DNA from 3 places in the Peribacillus sp. SRI_006 genome. Region 3 is predicted to be linked to each of the others. Evidence: riboswitches for the same ligand, from Rfam matches in the RefSeq annotation. Region 3 holds a riboswitch; each other region holds the start of a gene.
What was found. A riboswitch is a leader RNA that binds a small molecule or an ion and turns the genes downstream of it on or off. The one in region 3 is predicted to bind lysine.
Positions count from the first base shown of each region.

Region 1: linked by a shared signal. The riboswitch ahead of AC2YHV_RS00370 (aspartate kinase) and the one ahead of dapA (4-hydroxy-tetrahydrodipicolinate synthase) in region 3 are both predicted to bind lysine.
Region 2: linked by a shared signal. The riboswitch ahead of AC2YHV_RS10545 (amino acid permease) and the one ahead of dapA (4-hydroxy-tetrahydrodipicolinate synthase) in region 3 are both predicted to bind lysine.

Region 1 covers NZ_JBYCZT010000001.1:78,184-82,433, reverse strand. The annotation lists gene AC2YHV_RS00380 (succinate dehydrogenase cytochrome b558 subunit) at 1-87, opposite strand, end outside; gene AC2YHV_RS00375 (YslB family protein) at 471-941, shown strand; gene AC2YHV_RS00370 (aspartate kinase) at 1,005-2,237, opposite strand; lysine riboswitch at 2,327-2,503, opposite strand; gene uvrC (excinuclease ABC subunit UvrC) at 2,565-4,250, opposite strand, start outside.
Region 2 covers NZ_JBYCZT010000006.1:169,250-173,499, reverse strand. The annotation lists gene AC2YHV_RS10545 (amino acid permease) at 1-1,442, opposite strand, end outside; lysine riboswitch at 1,539-1,724, opposite strand; gene AC2YHV_RS10540 (LacI family DNA-binding transcriptional regulator) at 1,985-2,947, opposite strand; gene AC2YHV_RS10535 (metal ABC transporter solute-binding protein, Zn/Mn family) at 3,578-4,250, shown strand, end outside.
Region 3 covers NZ_JBYCZT010000017.1:37,344-41,593, forward strand. The annotation lists gene AC2YHV_RS22375 (D-2-hydroxyacid dehydrogenase) at 246-1,208, opposite strand; gene dapA (4-hydroxy-tetrahydrodipicolinate synthase) at 1,337-2,233, opposite strand; lysine riboswitch at 2,367-2,545, opposite strand; gene AC2YHV_RS22385 (spore germination protein) at 2,915-4,250, shown strand, end outside.

The DNA.
Region 1 (4,250 bases), on a different contig from region 3:
TAAATGAAAAATTAGGAATAGACCAATTGGAATTACTCCTAGAAGTGAATGAAGCCTGCGATTCCCAAACTCACGATTTTTTGCCACTAAGTGCCCCCCCTTAATTTGTGAAAAATCATGCAAAGATAAACTGGTGGCTACCTTTTATCTCCGCGTGAAAATACAGTATAGAGTCAAAAAACTCCTCTATACTTCCTTTACAATTATGTGACATGTCCATTTTACTCCTGACTTCTATGTGCGTCAAGAAAACGGATACAAGAAATCTCTTTTTCAGAATAGATTTTATTGGATTATCTTGGGTGTTTTTTGTTTGTCAAGATGATATTTTGAATAAATTTCTAATTTAACTATTAATATCTCGGTATAATTTCTCATTTTTTTCCAATTGCTATTTAAATAAATAAAAAACAGTATAATTTGCAAAAGAAATACGTTTATAATAGATTTACAGAAAGAGGCGATAAACTATGAAAAAAAATATTGCTGCTGCGATAGAAGAAGAGATTCAAACGGAAGAAATTCAAACTGAAGAATTCAAAGTTCCAGCTTTCGGGTACGAATTAATCAGAGAAGTTCTATTGAACGATATTCTCGGAAAAGACTCTAATCAAATCCTCTATTGGGCAGGTAAACAATTAGCAAGAAAATTCCCATTGAAGGGCGATCAGGAAGTGATTGAATTTTTCCAAAGCGCTGGATGGGGCAATCTGGAAATCTTGAAGTATACGAAACACCAGATGGAATTATCCCTCACGGGTGAAATAATCAGCCGCCGCCTGGATTTACACCCTGATTGTCACTTCCAGCTTGAAGCCGGTTTCCTTGCCGAGCAGTTTTCACTGCAAAAAAAATTCCTCAGCGAATCAACGGAAGAAATCAAACGCCGCGCAAAAAAAGTGATATTCACCATCCAATGGGATCCCAGAGATCCAATCTAATGAGCCCTGAAAACAGACTTACCCTTTTTACCGGAAGTCTGTTTTTTATTGGACTCCTGACACTTAAGCTAGCACATTTGCATGCTGACCAAGTTTAAATGCTTCATGAAGGGATTCAACCGCCTTCACCATTTCCTTTTCATTGACGACGGTCGAAACTTTAATTTCCGATGTGCTGACCATTTTCACCTGGATGCCTGTATTGGCCATCACTTCAAACATTTCGGCAGCCACTCCCGGATTGGATACCATACCAGAACCGACGATGGACACTTTGGCCAATCCGCTCTCCGTTTCGACCCGGTCGAATCCCAATTGTTCTTTATTATTTTCCAGAACGATCAAGGCCGCTTCCGTATCTTCACTTTTTGTGGAAAAAGATAGATTCGTCGTATCCTCGGCAGTCATGCTTTGAATGATGATGTCCACATTGATCCGGTTTTTCGCAAGCGTCGTGAAGATCGTGGATAATGCACCAAGTGATTGGGGCAAACCATATATTGTGACCCTCGTAATACTGTCTTCAAAAGCAATGCCGCGTACAATTAAGTTTTCTTCCATAGTTGCTTCCTCCTCTATGATCGTACCTGATTCTCTCTCCATGCTTGAACGGACTTCAAGCGGAATTTGATAATTTTTTGCATATTCGACAGCCCTTGGGTGAAGGACGCCCGCCCCCAGGTTGGCAAGTTCCAGCATTTCATCGTAAGAAATGGATTGGAGTTTTCGCGCGCCTTTTATGTAGCGTGGGTCCGTTGTGAAAACACCCGTTACATCTGTATAAATATCGCATCTATCCGCATTAAGCGCTGCTGCGATGGCAACTGCCGTCGTATCGGAACCGCCTCGCCCTAAGGTAGTGATTTCCCCATTTGCATCGTTACCCTGGAAACCGGCTACGACCACTATTTTCTTCTCCTGAAGCTGGGCTTGGATCCTTGTGGCATCGATGTTTAAAATCCGGGCATTCCCATGAACGGATTCCGTTTGCATGCCAGCCTGCCAGCCGGTATACGAAATGGCTTCATGTCCTTCTTCAATCAATGCCATCGTTAACAGGGAAATCGTTACCTGTTCCCCAGTCGTCAATAGCATATCCATTTCCCTCTTGCTTGGGGATCCGGAAATATCACGCGCCATGGAAACCAATTGGTCCGTTGTTTTCCCCATAGCTGAAACAACGACGACAACCTCATTTCCTTTCTCCGCTTCCTCGATTACCCGATTGGCAACATTTTTGATTTTTTCTACGCTACCGACGGATGTTCCGCCGAATTTTTGAACGATTAATGCCATCCTCATGCACCCTCTCTACTTTTTAGGCAATAAAAAAAGCAATGAGAAATATCTCATTGCTGTGGTCACATATCTTAATACTGTAATCACAGTGAGATAGCTCTCCAGGGTATAAACCCTGACAATCCGCCATTTATTAAATGTCGGACCAGGAGGACAAGGTATGAGTCTTGTCTTCCTTCGGCGGCGTCCCCTTTCAAAACCTTTCATGGAAGCTCATACTTCTCCAGGTTTTTACTCTTGAATTCCGCACCTCTATCAGCACTTTTAAGTTGTCTAGTTAAAAATTCCTTTTAATCATAGCATAGAGATTTATCGGTAGCAAGATTATTCTTGTAATTTTCTAACGATTCCCTCGGCTACCCCTTTTGGCATGCCAGCTTCCATGATTTCCTCGGCCGTCGCCTCTTTGATTTTCTTCAATGATCCAAAATGCCTTAATAATTGCTTCCTTCGCTTTTCCCCGACTCCTGGAATATCATCAAGCTGGGAGTGAACCGCATTTTTCCCGCGTAGCTGGCGATGAAACGTAATCGCGAACCGATGCACTTCATCCTGAATTCTTTGCAATAGGTAAAATTCCTGGCTCCTTGAATCAAGAGGTACAAGTTCAAGCGGATTTCCGATCATCAATTGCGAGGTCCTATGCTTTTCATCCTTAATGAGGCCTGAAAGTGGAATATCCAAGCCTAATTCATTTTCCAGAATATCCCGTACCGCTTCGACATGTCCCTTTCCGCCATCAATGATGATCAAGTCCGGAAGCGGCAGCCCTTCTTTCAATACTCGTGAATACCTTCTTCTGACCACTTCACGCATCGATTCATAATCATCAGGTCCCTGGACCGTCTTGATCTTATATTTTCGGTACTCTCTTTTTTCCGGCTTCCCATCAATGAACACGACTAAAGCGGAAACGGGGTCACTTCCCTGGATATTGGAGTTATCGAAAGCTTCAATTCGATGCGGGGTGTAGATACCCAGTTGTTTCCCGAGGTTTTCCACCGCATTGATCGTTCTTTCTTCATCCCTCTCAATCAAAGAGAATTTTTCCTGAAGGGCGATGGAGGCATTTTTATTCGCCAATTTAAGCATGTCTTTTTTCGCTCCCCGTTTCGGGTGAATCGTTTTGACACCAAGCAGCCCTTCGGCCATTTCGGCATCCACAGATTCAGGCAGCAAGATTTCCTTTGGTTTAAAATGGTTCGTAATCTCGTAAAACTGACCGAGGAATGTAAGAAGTTCCTGTTCGGGTTCATCGTAGACCGGAAAAAGCGAAACATCCCTTTCTATCAATTTACCCTGCCGGACAAAAAATACCTGAACGCACATCCAGCCTTTATCATAGGCAAAGCCAAATACATCCCTGTCGATGAAATCGGTCGTCATCATTTTCTGCTTCTCCATCGTAATATCGATGTGGGCAATCTTGTCACGGAACTCCTTGGCCCTCTCGAAATCGAGTTCTTCCGATGCCTCCAGCATTTTTTCAGTCAGTTCTTTTTTTATTTCAGTATGCCCGCCGTTCAAGAACCGGTTGATATCATCGACCATTTTTTTATATTCCTGTTCCTCTACTTCATATACACATGGGGCCAGGCACTGACCAAGGTGATAGTAGAGACAAACGCGATCCGGTAACGTATTGCATTTTCTTAGGGGATAGATGCGGTCGAGCAATTTTTTCGTTTCGTTAGCTGCAAATGCATTCGGATAAGGACCGAAATATTTCCCTTTGTCTTTTTTGACTTTTCGCGTAATGATTAGACGCGGGTGGCGTTCCGCAGTCAGCTTGATGAAAGGATACGTCTTATCATCCTTTAGCATGACATTATATTTTGGGTCATGTTTTTTGATTAAGTTCAACTCTAAAATAAGAGCCTCGATATTGGAAGAGGTGACAATGTATTCGAAATCCTCAATCTCGTTCACAAGTCGAAATGTTTTACCGTCGTGAGATCCCGTAAAGTAAGAGCGGACACGATTCTTCAACACTTTCGCTTTGCCTACATA
Region 2 (4,250 bases), on a different contig from region 3:
TTAAGATCACATTCCTCAAGCGGAATGATTTTCGTTTTATGCTTTATTTTATAGCCGAACCATAGGACGAAAAATAGAATCAAGCCAATGTAGGAAACGAACATTGAATTCCAGTCGATCCCATCGCTGCTGAACGCTTGATAGCCTTGTCCGATGATAATGATAATACAAAGGACAAGCGCGAATATAGGTCCGAATGGGAAGCCTTTTGCCCGGAATGGTAGAGCATTCATATCAAGGCCTTGAGCTGCATAGGCTTTGCGGAACCGATAATGGGCAATCGCAATCCCTACCCAAGTGACGAATCCTGCCATGCCTGAAGCGTTCAATAACCAGATATAAACGACGCCGTCCCCGAAAAATGAAGCTAAGAATGCAACACAGCCAACTAAGGAAGTCACGATAAGTGCATTCACGGGCACTCCTCTTTTATCTAACTTGCCTAGGAATTTCGGTGCTTTCCCATCACGTGCCAAGTCCCATAACATACGGGTTGAAGCATACATGCCAGAGTTACCCGCAGAGAGTACCGATGATAAAATGATCGCGTTCATGATCGATGCAGCAAATGCAAGGCCGGCCCGTTCAAATACAAGCGTGAATGGACTTACGGCAACATCTTGACTCAGTAAACGTGAATCGGTGAACGGAATGATCATGCCAATTACAAAAATGGCTAAGATATAGAATAAGATGATACGCCAGAAAACGGATCTGATCGCTTTTGGGATATTTTTTTCTGGATCCTCACTCTCACCAGCAGTCACTCCAAGCAATTCCGTACCTTGGAATGAAAAGCCGGCAGCCATGAATACACCTAGAATCGTGAAGAACCCTCCGTTAAAGGGACCTTCGCCCATTGTGAAATTGGAAAAACCAATTGGGTTTTTCCCACCCATGATTCCAAGAATGATCAGAACACCCGTAATCAAGAAAATGACGACTGTCACGACCTTGATCATGGCAAACCAGAATTCTGTTTCACCGAAACCTTTAACGGACATGTAATTGATAAGAAACATAATGATTAACGCAATGGCACTCCAGATAAATGAAGGGCTATCCGGGAACCAGAACTTCATAATTAAGACAACGGCTGCCAATTCGGCGGCAATGGTGATTGCCCAGTTATACCAGTAATTCCAACCAATCGCAAAACCGAAGGACGGATCGACGAATTTGGATGCATAGACACGGAACGAACCGGCCACTGGCATGAACGCCGCCATTTCTGCAAGACTTGTCATTAAGTAATAAACCATGATGCCGATGACCGCGTATGCCACCAAGGCACCGCCGGGACCGGCTGAATGAATGGCACCGCCACTTGCTAAAAATAAACCTGTTCCAATCGTTCCACCTAATGAAATCATCATTAAATGACGCGCTTTCAGGCTCCTTTTCAATTCAGTAGGGCTTGATGCTGATTGTGAATTTGACAATTGATTTTACACTCCTTTTTATTGGAAGGGAACGAAAAATAAAAAAACAGCAGTCGAAAAAGATCGACGGCTGTTTATAATAAACCCGTTTATCCTTCCGAAGATAGCTCCCCACGCTTTTTTGAAAAAACGTGACAGTGGTGTTCCTATTCGGTTACACCGCCAGCAAGAATATACAAGGAATATACCCTAACTTCGGCAACTTATCCTTTCAAACGGAGTCTTTAATTTTCCAGAATCTCGTCCGTTTTACTTTTATAAGCTGCAGCCTCTAACTCATCGGTAAATGAGGAAGTATTCAATTTTCTAAAATCGTTGGCGTCAGTTTGTAGGTGACGTCTGACGATTTCACTCATGAAATTCATGCAATCGCTAATAGATTGCTAGTAATTGAGTAAACTTTACTATATCAAAATTATAAAATAACTTCTGGGATATCGCAATGATTATTTCATGTGGTTATTTTTTCCTAGTTAATGAATGATGGCGGTAAGGAAGAATCAAGTGACGACGATGTACTTAAATATAGCACATCCTGATAACTAAACGGTTTTCCTTTTTATTAGGGCATAGTCCAGTTTTACATGTTTGACCTCTTCAGGATTCTCAAAGAGATCCACTGCCATTTTCCCAATCCATTCCAGCGGTAAGGAAATGGTCGTGATGTCGAGCATTTCGCCAAGGCTATCATTATTGAAGCCGAGAATGGCCACATCTTCCGGTACCCTTATACCCAATTTCTTAGCGGTAAGAATGAAGCCCGCCGCCGTGTCATCATTCGTGATGATGATGGCTTCAGGTTTATCCATCATCGAATTCCATTCCTGAAACAATTGTTCACCGTCCTTAATGTGATAACTGCCTTCAAACAGCCATTCTTTATTGTTTATCAGTTGATGTTTACTCATGATATCGTTAAAGGCCTTTGTACGATGGGAACTGTTTCTGCTCTTTTTACGGCCGAGGCTGTATCCAATTTTCTTATATCCCTTAGCAATCACGTACTCAAGGGCACAGGAGAAAGCTGCATAATGATCAATGCTGATGGATGAGAATTCAGCCTGGGCGGTATCTTCACATAAAATAATCGGTCCGTATTTTTGATAATCCAAGAGGATTTTCATTTCCGAAATCCTTGAACAAACGATAATGCCATCGAGCTGCTTCATTTGCAGCATATTAAAAGCCTGGATCTCTTTCTCCCTGTCATAATTTGTTTGAAAGATGACGATATGACAGCCAATTGCATTTGCCTGTTTTGTGATTCCGTTAACGATTGCCCCGTAATATGGGTGATTGTTGAAGGGGATGATGACGCCGATAAGGTTGGTTTTCCCTTTTGAAAGATGGATGGCGTTGATGTTTCTCGAATAATTCAAACGATTGATCGCTTCTAGGACGCTCTTTCTTTTATCGGGGCTTACATAAGGATGATCATTCAATACACGAGACACTGTTGAGATAGATACACCAGCACATTGAGCTATTTCTTTAATATTTGTCATGGTATCACCGTTTTTCTTTTTTTATATTGTACAGTATGAAACCCATTTCAGGGCAAGGGAACAGTGGGGACTGCTGAAGATTTCTGCAAATAGGGTCTTGTTATGGTATTGGTTTCATCCTTTAAGATTGGTCTAAGTCTTAGAGGAGGAGGAAAACATGATGTTCCAAACTTTAATCACCCTGTTTTTGCTTTGCGGAATCGAATTGGGATTTGCGTACTTGGCCATTTCCTTGAAACAGGAGAAATGAGTGGCAATGCCCGTCAAGAAGTCCGCGGTTTTACGCGTGGAAATCGCGTTTATTCGTGAATTTCACGTCGTCCAGAAATAGCTCCCCCTAGTTATGTTCACCAGTAAAACTCCACAATATAAATATAATTTCATCATACGGAATGACTGACTGTCAGAAGCTGCCTAGTGGAGCTTCCTGACAGTTTTTGCTGTGTGTAAAAGTCATTCGCCTTTTTGAAATGTTTAAAAATAGTTGCACTTTTTTTGTATATTTGTGTATAGTATAAAATAAGTTGTGTTCGGGAAACTTTTTAGCATTTACGACAATGTAAAAAAATTTACACTTAATTTTGCACATGGCAAACTATTTTAGAGAGATACAAAAGGGAGGGAATATGGATGGGTTTTCTGAAATCTATTGGGAGCGTGCTTGCTGCATTGCTGGTTTTAACGGGGTGCGGCAATGATACGGCCGAAAGCGATAATGGCAATGGCAAGCTGGATGTCGTTACAACAACGGGAATGATTGGGGATTTGGTTGAGAATATCGGCGGTAAACATGTCGAGGTCACCAGTTTAATGGGTCCGGGAGTCGACCCCCATCTATATAAAGCGACGCAGGGTGATGTTAAGACACTGGATTCGGCGGATATGATTTTTTATAACGGTGTGCATCTTGAAGGTAAAATGACGGATATATTTGAAATGATGAGCAAGGATAAACCGACGATTGCCGTAACGGAGGACTTCAAGGAGAACCAACTTCGCAAAGTGGGTGCAAAGGAGCATGATCCCCACGTATGGTTTGATGTAAAACTTTGGATCGTTGCGGCGGAGGCAGTTAAGAAAGAATTGATTGCCAAGGACCCGGACCATGAAGCGGAGTATCGTGAAAATTATGAGGAGTACGTTCTGCAATTGGAGGAACTTGATAAATATGTCCATGAGGAAATCAATAAAGTGCCAGAAGACCAACGGGTACTCGTTACGGCACATGATGCTTTTGGGTACTACGGTCAGTCATACGGCCTGGACGTAAGAGGGCTCCAAGGGATCAATACTTTATCGGAAT
Region 3 (4,250 bases):
GGAACGATACATGAGGAGATAACAAATGGATGGTGGTACATCGCCACACGGTAACTCCATCGAAAAAAGCCTATCTCTTGTGAGGGTAAGAGGGAGATAAAGCTAAACAAATGAAAATCCACTTTCAATAATCCTTGAAAAAAATCAAATTATTCACTTTTAGTTTGTAGGTCGCATTCCTCCGTTGAAGAATGCGGCCTTTTCAATAAATAATTGCAAGCAAATTACAACAATTCTAATCGGGTTTAATACCCTCGGTTCCGATCTACCATTCCACTTAATGGTTGTTCACTTGAAAATCGCTTTAAATTTTCAATGAAAAAGCTGCTCACTTCGTTAATCGTACTTGGTCCTGACAGGTGGGAAGTGACAAACACATTCGGCATGGACCAGAAGACATGTTCTTTTGGCAACGGTTCTGTCTCAAATACATCGAGGACCGCTCCCTGTAGATGCCCTGCTCGCATGACAGATAGTAAATCCCCTTCATCTATCAATGCTCCGCGGCCAACGTTGATAAGGTAAGCGTTGGACTTCATCGCTAAAAGAAGGTCCTGGTTAATGATATGATAAGTGGAATCCGTTAAAGGAAGGGTCAGGACCAAATAATCCAGATCTTTTACAAATTCACCCCATTGATCTGGAGTAAAGTGGAGATCCACGAGTGTTGCTTGTTTTCCACTAAAGCTTAACCCATGCACATTCATATCAAATGCCCGGGCTTTACGTACAAGTTCAGCGCCAATCGATCCAAGTCCAGCCACCCCGATTGTTTTCCCCTTTAGAGTTTCAGAAATGAAAGGATCCCATCTCCGCTCCAATTGCGATTGTCTCATCCGAGGACCGTCTTTCACTATGTCCAAGAGAAACGAAAATACATATTCAGAGATGTAAGCACCAAATTGGTCAATAATTCGAGTTATTGTAATGTTTTGAGGTATCGATTTGTCTGCAATCAAATCATTGACCCCGGCTCCCATTGATTGAAACCAGCGAACAGATGAGGCAACTGGTTTACATAGTAATTGCGTCGGGAAATTCCATCCCAAAATAACTTCAGTGCCGGGTAAATATTTTTCTGCTTCCTCCAAAGTTTTCGCTGTCTTTACCGATATAAACCCACTATTTCGGATATGATCAGCATAAGCATCGACCTCTGACTGAATGGGACTAAATACAAGAATGTTTGGTTTGTGTGTACCCGCCATTGGCTCTCTCCTTATTGATTCTTTATATATAGTATAAATTCTTTCTCCTGAGTCGTACATGGATAAAAAAACAGTGCATTTCTTTCGAGTATGCACTGCTTTTTAAAATTTCTCCAGAATCATTCGTTTTATTTATTTAATAAAATGGCTTCTGCGTTACTAGGCTCTAGAACTATTTGCAGTGCTCTTTCTTCTTCATCGTTTAAAGGGATCAATGGTAAGCGGACACCTCCAACATGTACCCCCCGCATATTTAATGCTGATTTTACTGGTCCCGGGCTTGGTGCAGCAAATAATGCTTTCATGATTGGAAGAAGTGTACGATGTGCAGCGGCAGCGCCAAGGACATCACCATTTTTAAAGCTATTGATCATTTCTTGCATTTCATTACCAATTATGTGTGAAGAAACCGAAACAACGCCTGTTCCACCGATGGCTAAAACCGGTAATGTCAACCCATCATCGCCGCTGTACAAAGTAAAATCACTAGTTGTTTTGCTTATGATTTGTGCCATGGCATCCAAGTCACCACTTGCTTCTTTTACTGCCACGATATTGTTGATTTTTGAGAGGCTGACAATCGTCTCCACTGACATGTTTACAACACTTCGTCCTGGAATATTATAAAGCATTACCGGTAATGATGTTGAATGGGCTATAGCGCTAAAGTGCTGAAATAATCCTTCTTGAGACGGCTTGTTATAGTAGGGGGTGACGAGCATGATTCCGTCGACTCCTGCGGCCTCCGCTTGCTTTGTTAAGCTGATGGAAGCTCTCGTGTTATTTGAGCCGGTTCCAGCTATGACTGGAACTCTTCCATCAACAACATCTACAACAAATTTGAATAAATCTATTTTCTCTTCTTGAGTTAAGGTAGGGGACTCTCCAGTTGTACCAGCTATTACTAATCCATCAGAACCATTAGCAATCAAATGGTTTACTAAAGTTCTCGTAGCATTAAAATCAACCTCTTCATTATGATTGAACGGGGTAACCATTGCGGTTAAAACTTGGCCAAAATTCATAACTTCACACCCTTTTGTATAATTTTTAAAAATATTCAGAGGTGGTTAGGGCCATTCAGGAGTAAACGCAAAAAAGCAACAACGAGGATTCGCTGCTGCAGTAGAAACAATATTTACCAAAAAATGTTTCCGCGCATAAGATAGCCCTCCATATAGTTTCCTATATGACAGTTCTGTATTTATTCAATAGCAGAACCAGCTTCAAGAACATGAGATTCTTTCCGCTTCGGCAAATTCCCCTTTCCACAATAGTCATAGGATCTCATTCTCCTCAAAATGTGTACTAATGGTCTTTGCTCCTCTATCCTCACTTCAAAAAAATTTGAAGTAAGAAAATATTTAATTGATTGTAATATAACAGGGAATCCATTCTGTTGCAAGCCTAATTATGAAGTTTTTTAAGAATGCTAGAAATCTATGGGAATGGCTAGAGTATTGGGGTGGATTCATTTTTATTCGTTATAGGCTGAACAAATATTCAATGGACGAGGGAGCAGTAGACAATACAACTCCCTTTAATGATTCTTTTTCATTTATCCGATTAAAACTCACTAATAAATTTATTGAAAATTACAGTTGGCCGCTAATTTTAATCAGTAATTTCAACTAAGTATTCGTGCGTATAAAATCCTACCATTCGTTAATAATATCCATATCTTACAATCAAAGGAGTGGAGTCTATTGAAAAGATATTCATTCTTTAAAAAGCAAGAAAATCATAAATCTACAGACTTCACTGATGTACTCGAACATCTGCAAAAGTCCAAGGACTTCACAAGCTTTACACTCAATTTTGAAAATGAAATATACTGTGTATCTTTTTTCGATACATTAATTGATAAAGATATAATGCATAGAGACCTCCTTCCTTTTTTACATACAAATTCTTCAACTCTGGAGGAGCTTGTACATAACTTGCCGATAGAGGGGCTTGTTTTTACAAAAAATCCTGCTGAACTACAAAGTCAGCTGTTAATGGGTTATATAGCCATAACATTAACTAAATCTGATCAGGCAGTTTTAGTTAAAGCAGCAAATAACACTTCGAGGCAAGTTACACTGCCAGAGGTAGAGTTCAGTGTTGTCGGTCCGAAAGAGGCACTGGTCGAATCACTTGATACGAATTTATATTTAATCCGAAAACGGCTTCCAATTGCAGAACTTGCTGTTGAAGAAATTATTGTTGGGAAGTTATCCAAAACAAGAGTAGCTGTGCTTCATATAGAAGGAATTGCAAATAAGGAGAATGTAGAAACCGTCATACAGCGCATATCTGATTTAAGGGTTAACCAAATAATTGATAGCTCCTATATTTCACAAATGATTGAAGATAATAAAAATTCTCCTTTTCCTCAATTTATCGATACGGAACGACCTGATCGATTGGCTGCGGTACTAGGAGAAGGCAAAGTAGTGATCTTGGTGGATGGAGCTCCACATGGCTTACTTGGGCCCTCCACATTCTTTGAATACTTTGCGGCATTCGAAGATTATTTTCTCAACTGGACGATTGCCTCATTCTTTAGGCTTATTCGTTTTTTTGCTGTATTGTTTTCCATCCTAATGACCCCCATATATGTCGCAGTTCTCACTTATCATTATGAGTTGATCCCAAAGGATTTAGTCAGTACGCTTGTGATTTCTCGTAGCGGAATTCCATTTCCACCGATTTTAGAAGCATTAATCTTGGAATTAGCCATCGAACTTCTCAGGGAGGCAGGAGCTAGACTGCCGACTAAAGTAGGTCAAACAATAGGTATCGTAGGTGGTATTGTAATTGGGACGGCATCTGTTGAGGCAGGGCTAACGAGTAATGTATTATTAATTCTTGTTGCATTGTCGGCTCTTGGTTCTTTTACTACACCTGTTTATCAAATGGGTAATACCATTCGCTTAATTCGATTTCCTCTCCTGCTCATGGCTTATTTTTTAGGATTGTTTGGTATAGCTATCAGTTTTTGTTTTTTGCTTGTGCATTTACTGAGGATAAGTTCCTTAGGGAGGCCATTTCTTGAAC